4 regions of the Priestia sp. TSO9 genome follow, and region 2 is predicted to be linked to each of the others. Evidence: riboswitches for the same ligand, from Rfam matches in the RefSeq annotation. Region 2 holds a riboswitch; each other region holds the start of a gene.
What was found. Region 2 has a riboswitch for cobalamin ahead of LJC66_RS10020 (ABC transporter substrate-binding protein). Riboswitches for the same ligand answer to the same signal wherever they lie in the genome.

Region 1 (4,086 bases), on a different contig from region 2:
ATTTTTTAATTCCCTCGCTTCTTCATCAGCAGCTTCAAAAACCAGAGGATGTTCAAAAGTTATTCAAACCTCTAAAGCGAAATAACATGGCTAAAGCAGCTTTGGACTGTGCTGTATGGGATTTGTATGCAAAGAGGCAAAACAAGCCGTTATCTGAAGTAATTGGAGGAGTAAGGTCTGCTGTAGAAGCTGGAGTGGTAGTTGGCTTAAATGATATTTCCATAATGAAAGAACAAATAAAGACTTACATGAAAGATGGCTATAAGCGCTTTAAAGTGAAAATTAAGCCGGGTGCTGACTATGAGCTACTGAAACAAATTCGAGATGAATTTCCAAACATTCCTCTTATGGCTGATGCCAATTCAGCCTATACGTTAAGCGATAGTGATTCATTGAAGAAACTAGATGACTTGAATTTAATGATGATCGAACAGCCGTTAAGTTCTGATGATATCCTTGATCATCGATTGTTACAAAAGCAAATGCAGACGCCAATTTGCTTAGATGAAAGTATTGTGAGCTATGAAGATACACGTCATGCAATTGAACAAAGAAGCTGTAAGATTATCAATGTGAAAATCGGTCGAGTTGGCGGAATGTCCGTAGCAAAGCAAATTCATGATTTGTGCGCCCAGCATGGTGTAAGACTTTGGGTTGGAGGAATGTTAGAAGCCGGCATTTCACGTGCTCATAACATCGCCCTTGCGACATTGCCTTCTTTCACGATACCAGGTGATATTTCTGCGTCGTCTCGCTATTGGGAAAAAGATATTATTAAGCCCGAAGTAGAGGTAGAAGCCGGAGTAATAAAGGTGAAGGGAAAACCGGGGATAGGATACGATATTGATAAAAACTTTATCAAAACAATCACAGCATTTGAAAAAGAATACAAATAATTAAAAACCGTTTTTTATGTAAAACGGTTTTTTTATTGAGGTTGTCAATGTTTAGTAGAAAAATAGGACAAATTTTTTAAAAAGAGCACATTGTTCCATCAAGCGTGTCAAAACATGTTATGATGGAATAGTTTGATGAAAAAAGTCGAAGGATTTTATCGTAAAAAACAAAATTATTTTTGAAAATAGGTTGATAGTTTTCTAAGTTGTCCTATATAATGTGTTTATAACATAACACAATATGTTGTTTTGAAATCGATAATAAAATACTATATTTTGTGTTTTCCAGTGAAAAAGGTGTCTGATAAAAAGACTTAAAAGGGAATTTGGTGAAAATCCAAAGCTGTCCCCGCAACTGTGAATGCTGATGAAATAAGGAGATCCACTGTGAGTAAACATCATGGGAAGGCCTTAAAGTAAAAAGAAGCATAAGTCAGGAGACCTGCCTTTTTTATGTCGTTTTATCTTCTTCGGGAGGTGAGAGGGTAGAGCGAGGATTGAGAAAAGACTTAGTGTCTTCTTCTATCTTCGTTCTATTCGCTCACCGAGGTACGGTGAGCGATTTTTTATTTTGAAGTGAAGAGAGGAGCCATATTTATGGTGAATACATTAAAGCCTACAATTCTACATGAATTAACTGCATATATTGAACGTTTAAAAAAAGAATTTACGCAGCTTGATTTTTCTTTGTATGAGGAAAAGGTTATTCAAACTGTTACAGTAAAGGAAAATATGACGGACGAAAAGGTTGCAAACGTCCTAATTTTAGCAGCCTTAGAGCGTATTTCAATGGAAGAACCAGATTGGACGTACGTAGCGGCAGACGTCTACTTAAACGAACTATATCGAAAAGCAGCGGACAACCGAGGCTATGATAAAAAAGAGAAATACGGTTCGTTTTATCAGCTTATTCAAGAACTAACAAAAATCGGTATTTATAATAAACAGCTATTAAAAACATATACAGAAGAAGAAATTAATGAAATTGCTTCAGTCATTATTCCTGAACGCGATCGTTTATTTACATACATTGGATTGTTGACATTAGCAGATCGCTATTTAGCGACATCACATGATAAGCGCGTATACGAATTACCGCAAGAACGTTTTCTTATCATTGCTATGACGCTGATGTCTCAAGAAAAGAAAGAAAATCGAACAGCATTAGTAAAAGAAGCGTACTGGGCGCTTTCTAGTCTATATATGACGGTTGCCACACCAACGCTTTCAAACGCAGGAAAGAGCTACGGACAGCTATCTAGCTGCTTTATTGATACGATTGATGACAGCTTACGCGGTATTTATGATAGCAATACAGATTTGGCCACGCTTAGTAAAAATGGAGGCGGAATTGGTGTCTACCTCGGTCATATTAGAAGCCGAGGAAGTGATATAAAAGGTTTTAAAGGCGTATCATCAGGAACAATTCCATGGATGAAACAGCTAAATAATACGGCTGTAAGTGTCGATCAGCTAGGTCAACGACAAGGAGCTATTGCCGTATATTTAGACGTATGGCATAAAGACATCTTTTCATTCTTAGACGCGCGGTTGAACAATGGTGACGAACGCCAGCGCACGCATGATTTATTCACTGGCGTATGTTTGCCAGATTTGTTTATGGAAAAAGTAGAAGCACGTGAAGATTGGCACTTATTCGATCCTCACGAAGTTCGTACGCTGATGGGCTACTCGTTAGAAGATTTTTATGATGAAGAAGAAGGCAGCGGTTCATTCCGCACTCGTTACGCTGAGTGTGTAAATAATGAACAGCTTTCAAGAGAAACAGTACCTGCTATTGAAATCTTCAAGCGCATTATGCTTTCGCAGCTTGAAACAGGGACGCCTTATATGTTCTATCGTGATACGGTTAACCGAGCTAATCAAAACCGCCACGAGGGCATGATCTACTGCAGCAACTTATGTACAGAAATTACGCAAAACCAAAGCACAACGGTCGTAACAGAGGAAATTACGGAAGACGGAAAAATTATTATTACAAAGAATCCGGGCGATTTTGTTGTATGTAATCTTTCGTCTATCAACTTAGCGAGAGCCGTAACTGAAGATGTGCTTGAACGTTTAATTCCAATTCAAGTACGCATGCTTGATAATGTTATTGAGTTAAATGATTTGCCGGTACTTCAAGCAAAACTAACAAACCAAAAGTACCGCGCAGTAGGGCTTGGCACATTTGGTTGGAACCATTTGCTTGCCTTAAAGAAAATAGCATGGGAAACAGATGAAGCGGTAGCATATTGCGATGAATTGTATGAGCAAATCGCTTACTTAACCGTACAGGCAAGCATGAACTTAGCTAAAGAAAAAGGCGCATATCCATTATTTAAAGGCTCAGATTTTGAGTCAGGCGCTTATTTTGAAACACGTAAATACACAAGCGAAGCGTGGAGTGAACTGCGTAACGAAGTTCAAAACAATGGGATAAGAAATGGCTACTTAATGGCTGTAGCACCTAATTCATCAACATCTATTATTGCGGGTTCTACTGCAAGTATTGATCCGATTTTCCGTAAGTTTTATTCAGAGGAAAAGAAAAACTATAAAATCCCGGTGACGGCACCGGATTTATCGCCAGCAACAAACTGGTATTATAAGTCCGTTTATTTAATTGATCAGCACTGGAGCATTAAGCAAAACGCCAAGCGCCAGCGCCATATTGATCAATCCATTTCATTCAACTTATATGTACAAAATGATATCCGAGCAAAAGAGCTGCTGGATCTTCATATGACGGCATGGAAAGAAAAGTTAAAAACGACCTACTACGTACGTTCAACATCAAGTGAAGTCATTGAAGAATGTGAAAGCTGTCATAGTTAAAAGGAGTGAATAATTGATGACAAGCATGTTAAAACGAGAATTAATGAATGAAACAGCTCCGAACCGTTCGACAGGAATCATCAACGGCAAGAGCTCAAATATTCTAAACTGGGATGACGTCCGATTTTCATGGGCGTTCCCTAAATACAAGCGTATGCTAGCTAACTTCTGGACGCCGTTTGAAATTAATATGGGTCAAGATATTAAGCAGTTCCCTCAGTTAACGGCTGACGAACAAGAGAGCTTTTTAAAAATTATTGGCTTGCTGGCGCTACTGGACAGTATTCAATCAGATTATGCTAGCAAAGTAGCTGATTATGTAACCGATTCTTCGATTAATGCTTTAATG
Region 2 (4,086 bases):
GTAAGCGTACCTTCCACGAAAAAAAACATATTAATTGTACCGGGAGAGGAATAGAACGGGACAGCTTCGTCAGCTATAATATCTACTGCGTTTCCTACTCCAGCCGTTATCACGGAAGCTACTCTTACTCCGTAGCCTTCATAACAGTAAACCGCTCTTTCTTTTAACCAAACGGCTGTCATCAACCCTACGATTTGCTCATGGCGCACATTTTCTTTCATCAAATATTGCTCATACTCCAAAGAAGGAGTATCTGAATAATAGTCTTTGTGAACAAATCGATTGTAAAAGGTGTCCGTTTCCGTAATGCCTGTTCCTAAAACCCCTGAGCTGTATGTTTTATAAGAAGTCTCGGTTTTCATGATTAAAAGCTCAGGCCGTTCTTCAATTTTAAGATGTGAAAAGGGACCAATCCCCTTTTCAATTCGAACTGGAATATGGTCCCTCTTCTTATTTATTGTACACCTCAGGGTATACTGCTTTTGCTAAGTCCTCTAAGCCATCTACAATACGAGGTCCTAAGCGGTTGATTTTGTTTTGATCAACCTTCTCGATGTTACCCTCTTTTACAGCAGTCATGCTGCTCCAAGCGGGACGCTTCATAATCTCATTTTTGTCTGCATCATACGTTGCGATAATATCGTCAGGGTTTAACTTAACAACTTGCTCTTCAGAAAACTTAACCCAACCCTTTTCACTAGCCGCTACGTTATCAGCACCGATCATAGTAAGCATTTCGTTCATGAACGTACCTTTTCCTGTTGTATAAATCTCAGGAGCTCCTGATACCTCTATCCATACTTTTTTACGATCTTCTTTTGAAATCGTTTTTGCTTTTTTCTCAATTGAAGCTACTTTTTCTTTCATGTCTTTAATTGTTTGATTAGCTTCTTTTGTTTTACCCGTTAATTTACCGATTTGGGTAATAGAATCATAAACCGTATCAAACGTTGTTGAATCTTTTACAACAAATACCGGAATCCCCGCACTTTCAATTTGTTTAAATACTTCATCCGAAACGCCCATACTTGAAGCGTGTGCCAGCACTAAATCAGGATTTAAAGCAATAACTTTTTCTGCATTAACGTTCATATCTCCTACCTGCGCTTTTTTCTTTACGCTTTTAGGATAATCATCGTTGCTTGTGACACCTACTAATTCTTTTTCAAGGCCAAGGGCATATACAATCTCCGTATTACTTGGCATTAGTGAAACAATTTTCTTAGGCTGTTTTTTCAACGTAATTTCTTTATCACGCGCGTCTTTTACCTTCACAGGAAATGCAGCTTGTGACGTTTGTGCTGTATCTTGCTTCGTTTTTTTATCACTGTTGCTTTGGCTGCCTGCACCGCATGCAGCAAGTACGATGACTAACAGTGCAATAATGGAATACGAAAGCCATTTTTTCATCTAAATACTCCCCCTATATATTGTTCATTGTGAATACGAAACCTCCACGTTAAAGAAAAAGCAAATGATCATGCAAAAAGCAGCGCTATCCCGTTTTTCCGCTTTGACTATGTATACTGCTCGCAGGCAGCTTCAAAATAAAAAAGCTTTACTTTCAATTGAAAGCAAAGCAGGTAACGTCAAGATAAGCAGGAAAAGAATCCGTTCACTATACTTGATATGTATGTTCATTACCCTGCTTCACCCTTCCTCGAAGGTTTCACAGCTAACAATAAGGCAGGTCTCCTGACTTACGCACAAAGCGCTTACAGTGGCGGGACCGCGCTGGCTTTTCACCAGACTTCCCTTTTCACTCAATCTTTAAATTGAGACCTTATTGCTTTACGATTATTCACTTGTCCTAGTATACCCCACTCATGGAAAAATGGAAATAGCCATTCTCACAAAAAAAAGCTGCAAGAATGCTCTCGCAGCTTAGGGAATTAAAGAGTTGCTAAAAATTCACGGACCGCTTCAGGCGTTTTAGCATTTGCACTGTGCAAGTGTGCAATTTTTTCACCGTTTTTATATACAAGAAGAGAAGGAATACCCATTACATTGTTTTCAGCAGAAAGTTCTTCAAACTCATCCTTGTCAATTTTAAACCATGCTTTATCTGTATTTTCGTCAACGATTTCATCAATGAACATATCCAAACGTTTGCAATCAGGACACCACGTTGTCGTAAAAATCCCAACGCTTAGTGTTTCGTTCTTAATTTGTTCGCGAAATTGTTTTTCTTCCGTAAATTGTTTCATTGTGTTACCTCCAGCATCTATTCGTTCCTTCTCCCTATTCTATGGTAAGAAGTCTGACTTCATTATAAACGATTTTTTTATCGTTGTGCTAATGTTTCAGCTTATTTAGACCATAACGGTTTTAGACGTAAAAAAATGCTAGCTTAAAAAAGCTAACATTTCGAAATCACAGAATGTTGTGTCTATTATCAGCTAAACCATTTAGGCGGCATGTTTCGGTTCCAATAAATTTTCCCTAAATCATAATGCTTCTGAAAATTATCTGCAGCCGCATGATAGTGAAAATTAAACCAGTATCCATCTTTTGGAGGATTTTCACGCCGTACATGAAATCGTATTAAGTCCTGACCGGTTTCCCGGTCATATACATGGAAAATCTTTTCACCGTAGCCAGCAGCAGGATGCTCGCTTATCTCGAGATTCTGAATCGACTGTTCACGCTCAGTGCCAATGTCGGTCAGCACTTCTTCAATTTTAGGTAACACTGCTTGACGAAATTCATCTTCAATGACAGGTCCAATTTTTGTTCCGAATTTTTCCACTGACTGTTTTTCAGCTGATTCCATTGCATACGTAACAAATGATGAAACGTCTTCATATTTTGGTTCTTCATATGGCAAATGAATATCTTCTATAACAGCTGTGACAGGAGTTGTTTCTCTTACATACCCTGCTTTATGTTGCTTGTCCGCTTTTGCATCATCAACGTATAAATATTCTGGTGGAGTGACAAGCCCAAATGTAAATACTGTAATAAATACAATTAGCATTCTTTTTATCCATCTAGGCATTCGTATCTTTCCTTTCTCATCTTTTCCCATATGGTCTTTTCATATCGTAAAATTCATTGTTATAACTCACTAGGTATTGTAACATACTTATTAATTTTTTACCTATATTTGCTTATTCATTTATGCTGCCTACGGGCATTCGACGACTTTTTAGTTAGCACCTTCCTTCTTCTGTTTGAGCTTGTCACACCGAGCGGAAACCTATACAAGATATTCCTTTTTTGCTGGATGCTTAAACACAAAAGTATTTTTATGTTCAAAAATATATCATACTTTTATGAACTTTAGATGAAATTCATAAAAAAAACTTCCAAAACTTTTTAATCCCTAAAAGGTTTTGGAAGTCTTTTCAATGATCGGGATTCATTTTACTTTTTTGTTTATTATTGTATATCAATTGTCCCGTAATGAAATTTTGATGTTTTTCGTTTTTGTACGGTAAATCCATGTTCTTCAAAACGAGTGCTTTTCCAATGATCTTTTAGCACGATCTTTTGTTTGGCTACTCTTTTTGCTTCTTGTATAGCCATTGGCGTCAGCGTAGTATAAAGTGCTATTGCTTTAATACCGTTAATTCCATTCGATTCATCAATTTGCTCTTGAAACATAGGATCAAAGTAGACAACATCAAAAGAATTATCTTCACAACACGCCAAAAACGCTTCAAAATTTTGATGAACCACGTTTATACGCTTCATTGCATCGTTCAACTCTTGTACGTCACTTTCCCAATTTAAAAGCCCTTGTTTGACTAAATAAGCTACATAGCGGTTGCCTTCTAGTCCGACAACTTTCCCGCTTTCCCCTACCGCTGCGCTCGCCATCATACTATCCGATGCAAGACCAAGTGTACAGTCAAGCACGCTCATTCCTTTTTCTAAACCAGCAGCTTCAATAAACGGATCACGTTCTCCCCGCAGCCATCTCTTCACTCTAAACATAGCGGAGTTTGGATGAAAAAAAATAGGTTCCTCTTCGTTTTGAACGTGCAACTCTACTCTATTCTTACCGACAACCAGCACATCTGCAGCTTGAAGATTCTGAAGATCTGCAACGGATTTCTTCTCTCTTACTACAAAAGGTATACT
Region 3 (4,086 bases), on a different contig from region 2:
TCTGCGCAAAGCATCGTTATGAAACACATCATGAACATACGTGCCAATGATGTTTTCTTTAACCGTTCCTTCTTTTTGATCATCTACCACCGCAAAGGCTTCCGTCAAACTTTTAGAAACCGTCTTTCCCATATGAATTTCATAGCCTTCAATCGAAACCTTCTCACTCTCTAACTGAACATATCCAGAAACTCTTTCTGTTTTTTTGCTGGTTGTCATAACGGTTTCCACTGGAAGCAAACCCAGCCCTTTAATAGATTCAATCCGGGACTCTACTGCATCGGGGTCCGTAATCGTCTCGCCTAACATTTGATATCCCCCGCAGATGCCAATAACGTGAGCGTTCGTTGCGTTCAAGACTTGATTAATGGCTAGAGCCAGGCCGCTTTCTTGTAAAAACTGCGCATCTTCAATCGTATTTTTGCTTCCTGGTAAAACAATTAAATCAGGCGTACCTAGTTGTGATGGCTTGGTTACAAGCCTCACATGACAGTCTTCTTCTAAGCTTAAAGGATCGATGTCTGTAAAATTTGAGATGCGTGGGTACGAAATAACCGCAATATCAATTTCTTTTAACGGATTCACAAGGGTTGAGTAATTTCTGAGGGATAATGAATCTTCTGCGTCAATTTCCACGTCGTGCATATAAGGAATAACGCCTAGGACCGGAACGCCTGTGTATTCTTCAAACCACTTTAGCCCCGGTTTTAACAGTTCTAAATCTCCTCGGAATTTATTGATTAACACCCCGACAACTCTGGGCTTGTGCTCAGCTGGAAGCAATTGAAGAGTTCCTACTAGGCTCGCAAAAACTCCACCTTTATCAATATCTCCTACTAACACAACAGGCGCTTCTGCTATTTTTGCAACGCGCATATTTACGAGTTCCCGATCGTTCAAATTGACTTCGGCAGGACTTCCAGCGCCTTCAATCACAATTCGATCATAATGATTGGCGAGCTCTTTATAAGCTTCCGTGATAACGTTCAAACCTTCATTAAAAAATTCTTGCCGATACTGAAAAGCAAACATATTACGCAGCGGTTTTCCGTGAACGACAATTTGAGATTCATGATCACGAGTTGGTTTAATTAAAATAGGATTCATATTGGTTGTTGCTTCTACTCCAGCCGCTTCTGCTTGAATTCCCTGCGCTCTGCCAATTTCTTTTCCATCCATTGTAATGTATGAATTAAGCGCCATATTTTGCGATTTAAACGGTGCAGTTTGATAGCCGTCTTCTTTAAAAATACGGCAAAATGCTGTAGCAATCATGCTTTTTCCAGCGTCTGAGTGCGTTCCTTGAATCATAAGCGGTTTTCCTTTTTTCACTTTTTCCACTCCCTACCACATAAAAAAACCTTAACTGTAAAAGTCAAGGTTTGGTCATGCGCTCATTAACACATTGTCTTGACTTATTTCTCCCACCGAAAAATAAGGGGTTTTTAAAAGCAGGTCTCCTGGCTTATGCTTCATTTTACTTCTGCACCCTTCCTAGTTTGATTAGTGGGTCTTTGCAGGTTCATCCACATTTACAGTAGCGGGGGCTGCACCGGATTTACACCGATTTCCCTATTATCCTCCTTAGAGGCACTTTTAAAATCATTTATTCTTTATTGTAACGAATTTTATAACCATTCACAATAACGATTTTCTTCTATTATTATATATTACTGTGTTTATACTTATTTGGGTCTCGTATGCTATAATAACAATTATTTTCCAAACATCTTATGGAATAGCTAGGAAGGTGATCACAGTTGAAGAAAAAAATCATTTATGTCTTTATCAGCGTGTTTGTTCTTTATATAGCAATCATATCTTTTTGTATGTATCAAACTGCTCACAAGCCTGTTCCACAAAACGCAGATTATGTGCTTGTTTTAGGCTCTAAAGTAGATGGTGACCAAATGTCTCCTAGTTTAAAAGAACGAGTAAAGACGGCTTTATCTTATTTACAAGCACATCAACAAACAAAAGTTATCTTAACGGGCGGAAAAGGATCCGATGAAGAAATTTCTGAAGCAGAGGCAGCCTATCGTTTTTTGCGGAAAGAAGGAATTAAAAAGAATCGAATTATAAAAGAAGATCAGTCAACTTCTACTTTTGAGAATTTTACTTTTACTAAACAGAAAGTTGATATTCAACACAAAAAAGTCGTGCTTGTTAGCAGTGATTTTCATTTATTTCGCGCCTCTATTATTGCCAAACGTCAAGGCTTTGACGTTTATCCCTTAGGTGCAAAGACACCAAATTCAATTAAACTTCAAGCCTATTTTCGTGAGTATGCTGCTATTTTAAAAACATGGCTGTTTGATAAATAAATAGAGTAAGTACCTCTACAAATAAAAAACACGGCATGAATTCATGCCGTGTTTTTTATTAATCATCTGTATCGATAACTGCTTTTGGTAAACCTGTATATTTCGCCCAGTAGAAAATACCGAGTGAAACAAGAGCAATTAAAATTAAGTCAAGCGGGTTGCTTAGCACACCTTGTCCTCCACCAAATGAACCTAGATAAGAGATAACAAGCATAATAATATAATAAGCAACTAGCCACCATGCAGATTTAAGCTGCTGTGCAAACTTTACAACGTCAGTTGGTACGTATTTCTTAAACGCTACGTAGATAACAACCATTAGAAGCTGTGATCCTAGAAGCCAAGAAATTGTCGTCCACCCTGACCAATATACGATGTATGAACAGAAAATAAATGAAACAGGAGCAATAACGCTCATGCCTTTTAATTTAAAAGGTTTTTTAAGGTCTTTTGCATTTACTCTGAATGCAGCAGCTGAAATTGGCGCAATCGCATAAGACAGAATAAGTGCCACTGAACATACGTTTACTAGCGCTTCCCAAGAAGGAAATGGCAGTGTCCAGAATACGGACATTCCAAATGATAGCCATAGTGACGCACGTGGAATTCCTGTTTTCTTATCTACTTTTGAGAAACGTTTAAATAATGTTCCATTACGAGACCAAGCATAAACTAAACGAGAAGTTGTATTCATGAAGATGTTCCCGTTACCGCCTGGTGATAAAATAGCATCAAAAATAACAAGCGTTACTAACCAGCCAAGGCCTAAAATAAGTGCAATATCTTTAAATGGTAAAGAGAATTGCTCTTGAATTGTTCCCCATCCTCCTGATAGCATATCAGCCGGGATGTTACCAATGAACAATACTTGCAGTGCTGTGTAAATAATCGCTGAAAGTACAATACAGATAATGAGCGCGATTGGAATATTACGCTGCGGGTTTTTAACTTCACTGGCTACAGAAACGATAGGGTGAAGTCCTAGGTAAGCAAACATAACGCCACCTGTTGAAATGGCTGCTTGAATACCATTAAAACCAAACGGAGCAAAATCGCCAGTTGTAAAGTTAGCTGATTTAAAGTGATAAGCTAACACGACGATAATTGTAAGAGGAACCGCATATTTGAACACAGATATAATGACATTTGACTTAGCAAATGCTTTTACACTTACGTAGTTAATGATAAAAAATAGTGTTAATAACGCGAACTGAAATAACCAGCCGATTGTAGTAGGCGATTCAGAACCATGTTTAGTTAGACCAGGAAGCCAAAACGCAACATACTGACGTACAGCCGTTACCTCGATGGCAATCAAACTTGTGTAAGCAATAATGGTAATGAATGAAATTAAGTAACCCACTAAATGACCATGTGAGTAAACCGGATAACGGATAATTCCACCGGTACGCGGTAGCGCTGCTCCAAGTTCAGCATACACTAAGCCGATAAGTAAAATAATGACTCCGCCAATCAGCCACGAAAAACTCCCGGCTGGACCAGCCTTTGACGCTACGTTACTAACCGCAAATAACCAAGCGGAACCAAAAATAGCTCCCATCCCAATTAACGTTAGGTCAAGTAACGATATTGATTTTTTAAATTTTCCTTGATTTCCTTGATCAGACATAAAATCCTCCTTTAAAATTCCCACTCCACATATCTACGCCCTTGCGTCCGATATGGGATTCTTTACATCATCCTCCTCTTACTAAGACCTCACAAGTGGATATGTTAACAAATATTCTCTAAAAAACCAAGT
Region 4 (4,086 bases), 640 kb from region 2:
GATGGAAGACTTCGGTTGTTCTAAATCGGTTACATCGTTCGTTATTCCAACGGGCTACACGTTTAACTTAGATGGTTCAACCATTTATCAGGCGCTGGCATCGCTGTTTATTGCTCAAATGTACGGCATCGACCTTTCCATTATGGATCAAATTCAGCTCCTTCTTGTGCTAATGTTAACCTCAAAAGGAATGGCTGGTGTACCAGGGGCATCGTTTGTAGTTGTACTTGCTACACTTGAATCTATGGGCTTCCCTCTTGAAGGCATGGCATTTATTGCAGGAATTGACCGCATTCTTGATATGATGCGTACCACAGTTAACGTAGTAGGAAATGCTTTAGCTGCCATTGTGATGTCGAAGTCTGAAGGCGAATTTGATAAGCAAAAATCATTAAACTATACAAATGGATTAAAGAAATCAAACATAGCTTAAAACAAAAAAGCCGGGCAGCTGCCCGGCTTTTTTGTTTGGATCTGCCTGTTATCTTTTTTGAAACATATGGTAAAATAAAAGAAATGAGAGACAAAGGAAGTGTCATAATGACGGAAACTGTTCAGTTAATTAAAAAGCTTGTTTCGATTCCCAGTCCTTCTGGAAATACAGAAAAGGTGATTTCATTTGTCGAAGACTATGTAAAAGAGCTAAATATTCAAACGTATCGCAATCGAAAAGGGGGCTTAGTCGCTACTATTCCCGGTAAAGATACAGATCACCACCGCATGCTGACGGCTCATGTTGATACATTAGGTGCTATGGTAAAAGAAATCAAATCGAGTGGGCGTCTAAAAATCGACCTGATTGGAGGGTTTCGCTACAATTCTATTGAAGGAGAATATTGTGAAATTGAAACTTCATCAGGAGAAGTATTTACAGGAACCATTCTTATGCATCAAACATCTGTTCATGTGTATAAAGATGCAGGGAAAGCTGAGCGGAATCAAGAAAATATAGAAATTCGATTGGATGAAAAAGTACATAGCGCAGAAGATGTTCGCAGCCTTGGAATTGAAGTTGGCGACTTTGTTTCGTTTGATCCTCGTGTAGAAATAACAAAAAGGGGTTTTATTAAATCTCGTCATCTCGATGATAAAGCAAGCGTAGCTTTATTGCTTCAGCTCATGAAAACAATTCAAGAAGAACAGATCGAACTGCCATACACTACGCATTTTCTCATTTCAAATAATGAAGAAATTGGATACGGAGGAAATTCGAATATTACGCCTCAAACAGTAGAATACTTAGCAGTTGATATGGGTGCTATGGGAGATGGACAATCTACTGATGAATACACTGTGTCTATTTGTGTAAAAGATTCAAGCGGCCCATATCATTACGGTTTGAGAAAGCATTTGGTGGAGCTAGCTAAGCAGCATGATATTCAGTACAAATTAGATATTTATCCATTTTACGGATCAGATGCTTCTGCTGCTATTCGTGCGGGACACGATATCGTACACGGCTTAATTGGTCCAGGAATTGATTCTTCTCATGCGTTTGAGAGAACGCATCAAGATTCATTGAATCATACGTATAAGCTTCTCTATTACTATATTCAGTCGAACATGGTTCTGCTTTAAGAAAGGGATATTTAATTAGTGTATTTTTATGCAAAATAAAGAACAGGATGGGATTACGATGTCTGTTCTTTCCTTTCTTAAAAAAGAAGCCAGCTGTCCGGCTTCTTTTTTTTAATAAATACTATATATTTTTTACTGGTGGAGCAATAGGTGATTAAAAAAGCACCTTTTTAAAGAGATACAATACTGCTTAAACCTTTTGTACATTTTGTTCATTTACAGAAGTTAAAATGTTTTTAAATTTTTAAAAGTTTCTTGTGACAAGTTTTGTAGAATGGGTTTTCAAAAGGAAATGGTTTCGTCATAATGTGGATATAGCGATCACTACAATAATCGGAGGCGAATCTTTTCATGTGGGTACTGACGGTATATGCTGGAAAAGAAATGAAAATGTTTGAATTTGAAACTGAAAAGCAGGCGAGAGAAGCTTTTGCCAAAACAAATGGCTGTAAAGTTCTTTCAGAAGTCGTGTATTATAATGATCCTCATTTAACATTGGTAGCTATATAAGTAGAAAAACAAGAGCTGATTTTTTGCTCTTGTTTTTTTATGGCTCTTTATATCCTATAAAAAGAATAGAGTTGAAATAAAAAAAAATGTACGCTATGATATGGTAGTTACTTCTATTATTCTGATAGTTTAAAAGGTTCATATATATCAAACAGCAACAGTAAAGATGCCAAGAAGGCTTAATAGGGAAACTGGTGAAAGACCAGTACTGCCCCCGCAACTGTAAGTGTGGACGAACGAGTATAACCACTGTGGAAGAATCACGGGAAGGTTCTCAAGTAGAATGATACACAAGTCAGGAGACCTGTCTTTATTGTGAAGTTTCTATTTCTCCGGGGAGCGGGAAGGGAAACGTTGGCTTAAAGTGGCATTCGTGTACACTCTTATTCTGACGTTTTACCCGCTCGCATATTAGCGAAGCGGGTTTTTCTCATGTCGCAAAACTACATATCGTGCAAAAAAGGTGCGCAATGTTTACATTGCGTTAAATGGGAAGTCTGGTGTGAAGCCAGCGCGGTACCCGCCACTGTGAAGATGAGCTGATTGCATATGCCACTGTATTCGGGAAGGCGCAATGAAGTGATGAATCGAAGCCAGGAAACCAGCCTTTTTCTAATGCGAAGCTTACCCTACGGGATATAGGTGGAAGTGCAAAAACTTAGTTTGAATTTTTCTGCGCCTCTATCAATGATAGAGGCGCTTTTTTTAGTAAAGGAGCGAATGAGTGTGACGACGTGGAACTTAAATGGAACAAAACATCACGTATTGATTTGTAATGGAAGCAGCTGTATGAGAAAAGGTGGAGAAGAAGCCACCCAAGCTATTCGAAATAAAGTGACGGAACTGGATTTGGATGAAACGGTTCATACAACGCGTACACGCTGTAATGGACGATGCAAAGATGCTCCTGTAGCTATTGTGTATCCTTCAGGAGATTGGTACAAGCAGGTCACTGAAACCGTGGCTCACCGGATTGTCGAAGAACATTTAGCAGGAGGCTGCAGTATAAAGGAATCGCTTATTTATGAATATGATCAAAATGGTTTCGTTTCTCCGGAAAACAGTGACTCCATAGAAGGAATTGACAAAGTAAAAAGTAACGCATAAAGGAGGAGCTAGCATGAAAGGTAAACTGTTAGTTATCGGATTTGGGCCGGGAAGCTTTGAACATATTACACAGCGAGCAAGAGAAGCCATTCAAGAAAGTGATATGATCATCGGTTACAAAACCTATGTGGAATTAATTCAAGGACTGTTAACGAATCAGCAAATTATTAGTACAGGAATGACCGAAGAAGTAAGCCGTGCACAAGAAGCTGTAAAGCAAGCGGAAGCAGGAAAAACCGTGGCTGTCATTTCAAGCGGAGATGCAGGAGTATATGGAATGGCAGGCCTTGTGTATGAAGTGTTGATTGAAAAAGGCTGGAAAAAAGAAACGGGCGTAGAGCTGGAAGTAATTCCTGGCATTTCGGCTATCAATTCATGCGCATCTCTCCTTGGAGCGCCCGTGATGCACGACGCTTGTACAATTAGTTTAAGTGACCACCTTACGCCTTGGGAACTAATTGAAAAAAGAATCGAAGCAGCTGCACAAGCAGATTTTGTAGTGGCTTTTTACAACCCAAAAAGCGGAAGACGAACAAGACAAATTGTTGAAGCACAGAGGATTTTATTAAAGTACCGTTCTCCTGATACGCCTGTTGGTCTTGTGAAAAGCGCTTATCGTGACCGTGAAGAAGTCGTAATGACCAACTTAAAAGACATGTTAAATCATGAAATTGGCATGCTGACTACCGTTGTTGTCGGGAATTCATCTACGTTCTTTTACGACGATTTAATGATTACCCCGCGCGGGTATCAGCGGAAATATACCCTCAACCAAACGGAGCAGCCGCTAAGACCGCATCAGCGACTTCGAAAAGAAGCAGAACCATGGGCTCTCGATCAAGAAGAGACTGTAAAGCAAACAGCTTCAGCTATTGAAGCAGTTCAGACCAA

Region 1: linked by a shared signal. The riboswitch ahead of LJC66_RS24785 (ribonucleoside-diphosphate reductase subunit alpha) and the one ahead of LJC66_RS10020 (ABC transporter substrate-binding protein) in region 2 are both predicted to bind cobalamin.
Region 3: linked by a shared signal. The riboswitch ahead of LJC66_RS15605 (cobyric acid synthase) and the one ahead of LJC66_RS10020 (ABC transporter substrate-binding protein) in region 2 are both predicted to bind cobalamin.
Region 4: linked by a shared signal. The riboswitch ahead of LJC66_RS13275 ((2Fe-2S) ferredoxin domain-containing protein) and the one ahead of LJC66_RS10020 (ABC transporter substrate-binding protein) in region 2 are both predicted to bind cobalamin.

The regions. Positions count from the first base shown of each region.
Region 1 covers NZ_JAJEKD010000015.1:1,857,663-1,861,748, reverse strand. Annotated here, with positions in the region: gene menC (o-succinylbenzoate synthase) at 1-896, shown strand, start outside; cobalamin riboswitch at 1,175-1,360, shown strand; gene LJC66_RS24785 (ribonucleoside-diphosphate reductase subunit alpha) at 1,494-3,737, shown strand; gene LJC66_RS24780 (ribonucleotide-diphosphate reductase subunit beta) at 3,754-4,086, shown strand, end outside.
Region 2 covers NZ_JAJEKD010000013.1:354,197-358,282, reverse strand. Annotated here, with positions in the region: gene LJC66_RS10025 (adenosylcobinamide amidohydrolase) at 1-362, opposite strand, end outside; gene LJC66_RS10020 (ABC transporter substrate-binding protein) at 451-1,410, opposite strand; cobalamin riboswitch at 1,669-1,801, opposite strand; gene LJC66_RS10015 (thioredoxin family protein) at 1,893-2,207, opposite strand; gene LJC66_RS10010 (YpjP family protein) at 2,396-2,998, opposite strand; gene LJC66_RS10005 (class I SAM-dependent methyltransferase) at 3,382-4,086, opposite strand, start outside.
Region 3 covers NZ_JAJEKD010000015.1:168,986-173,071, forward strand. Annotated here, with positions in the region: gene LJC66_RS15605 (cobyric acid synthase) at 1-1,341, opposite strand, end outside; cobalamin riboswitch at 1,434-1,613, opposite strand; gene LJC66_RS15610 (YdcF family protein) at 1,761-2,324, shown strand; gene LJC66_RS15615 (APC family permease) at 2,383-3,954, opposite strand.
Region 4 covers NZ_JAJEKD010000013.1:993,476-997,561, reverse strand. Annotated here, with positions in the region: gene LJC66_RS13290 (cation:dicarboxylate symporter family transporter) at 1-433, shown strand, start outside; gene LJC66_RS13285 (M42 family metallopeptidase) at 541-1,578, shown strand; gene LJC66_RS13280 (hypothetical protein) at 1,930-2,088, shown strand; cobalamin riboswitch at 2,236-2,414, shown strand; cobalamin riboswitch at 2,533-2,712, shown strand; gene LJC66_RS13275 ((2Fe-2S) ferredoxin domain-containing protein) at 2,815-3,195, shown strand; gene cobJ (precorrin-3B C(17)-methyltransferase) at 3,209-4,086, shown strand, end outside.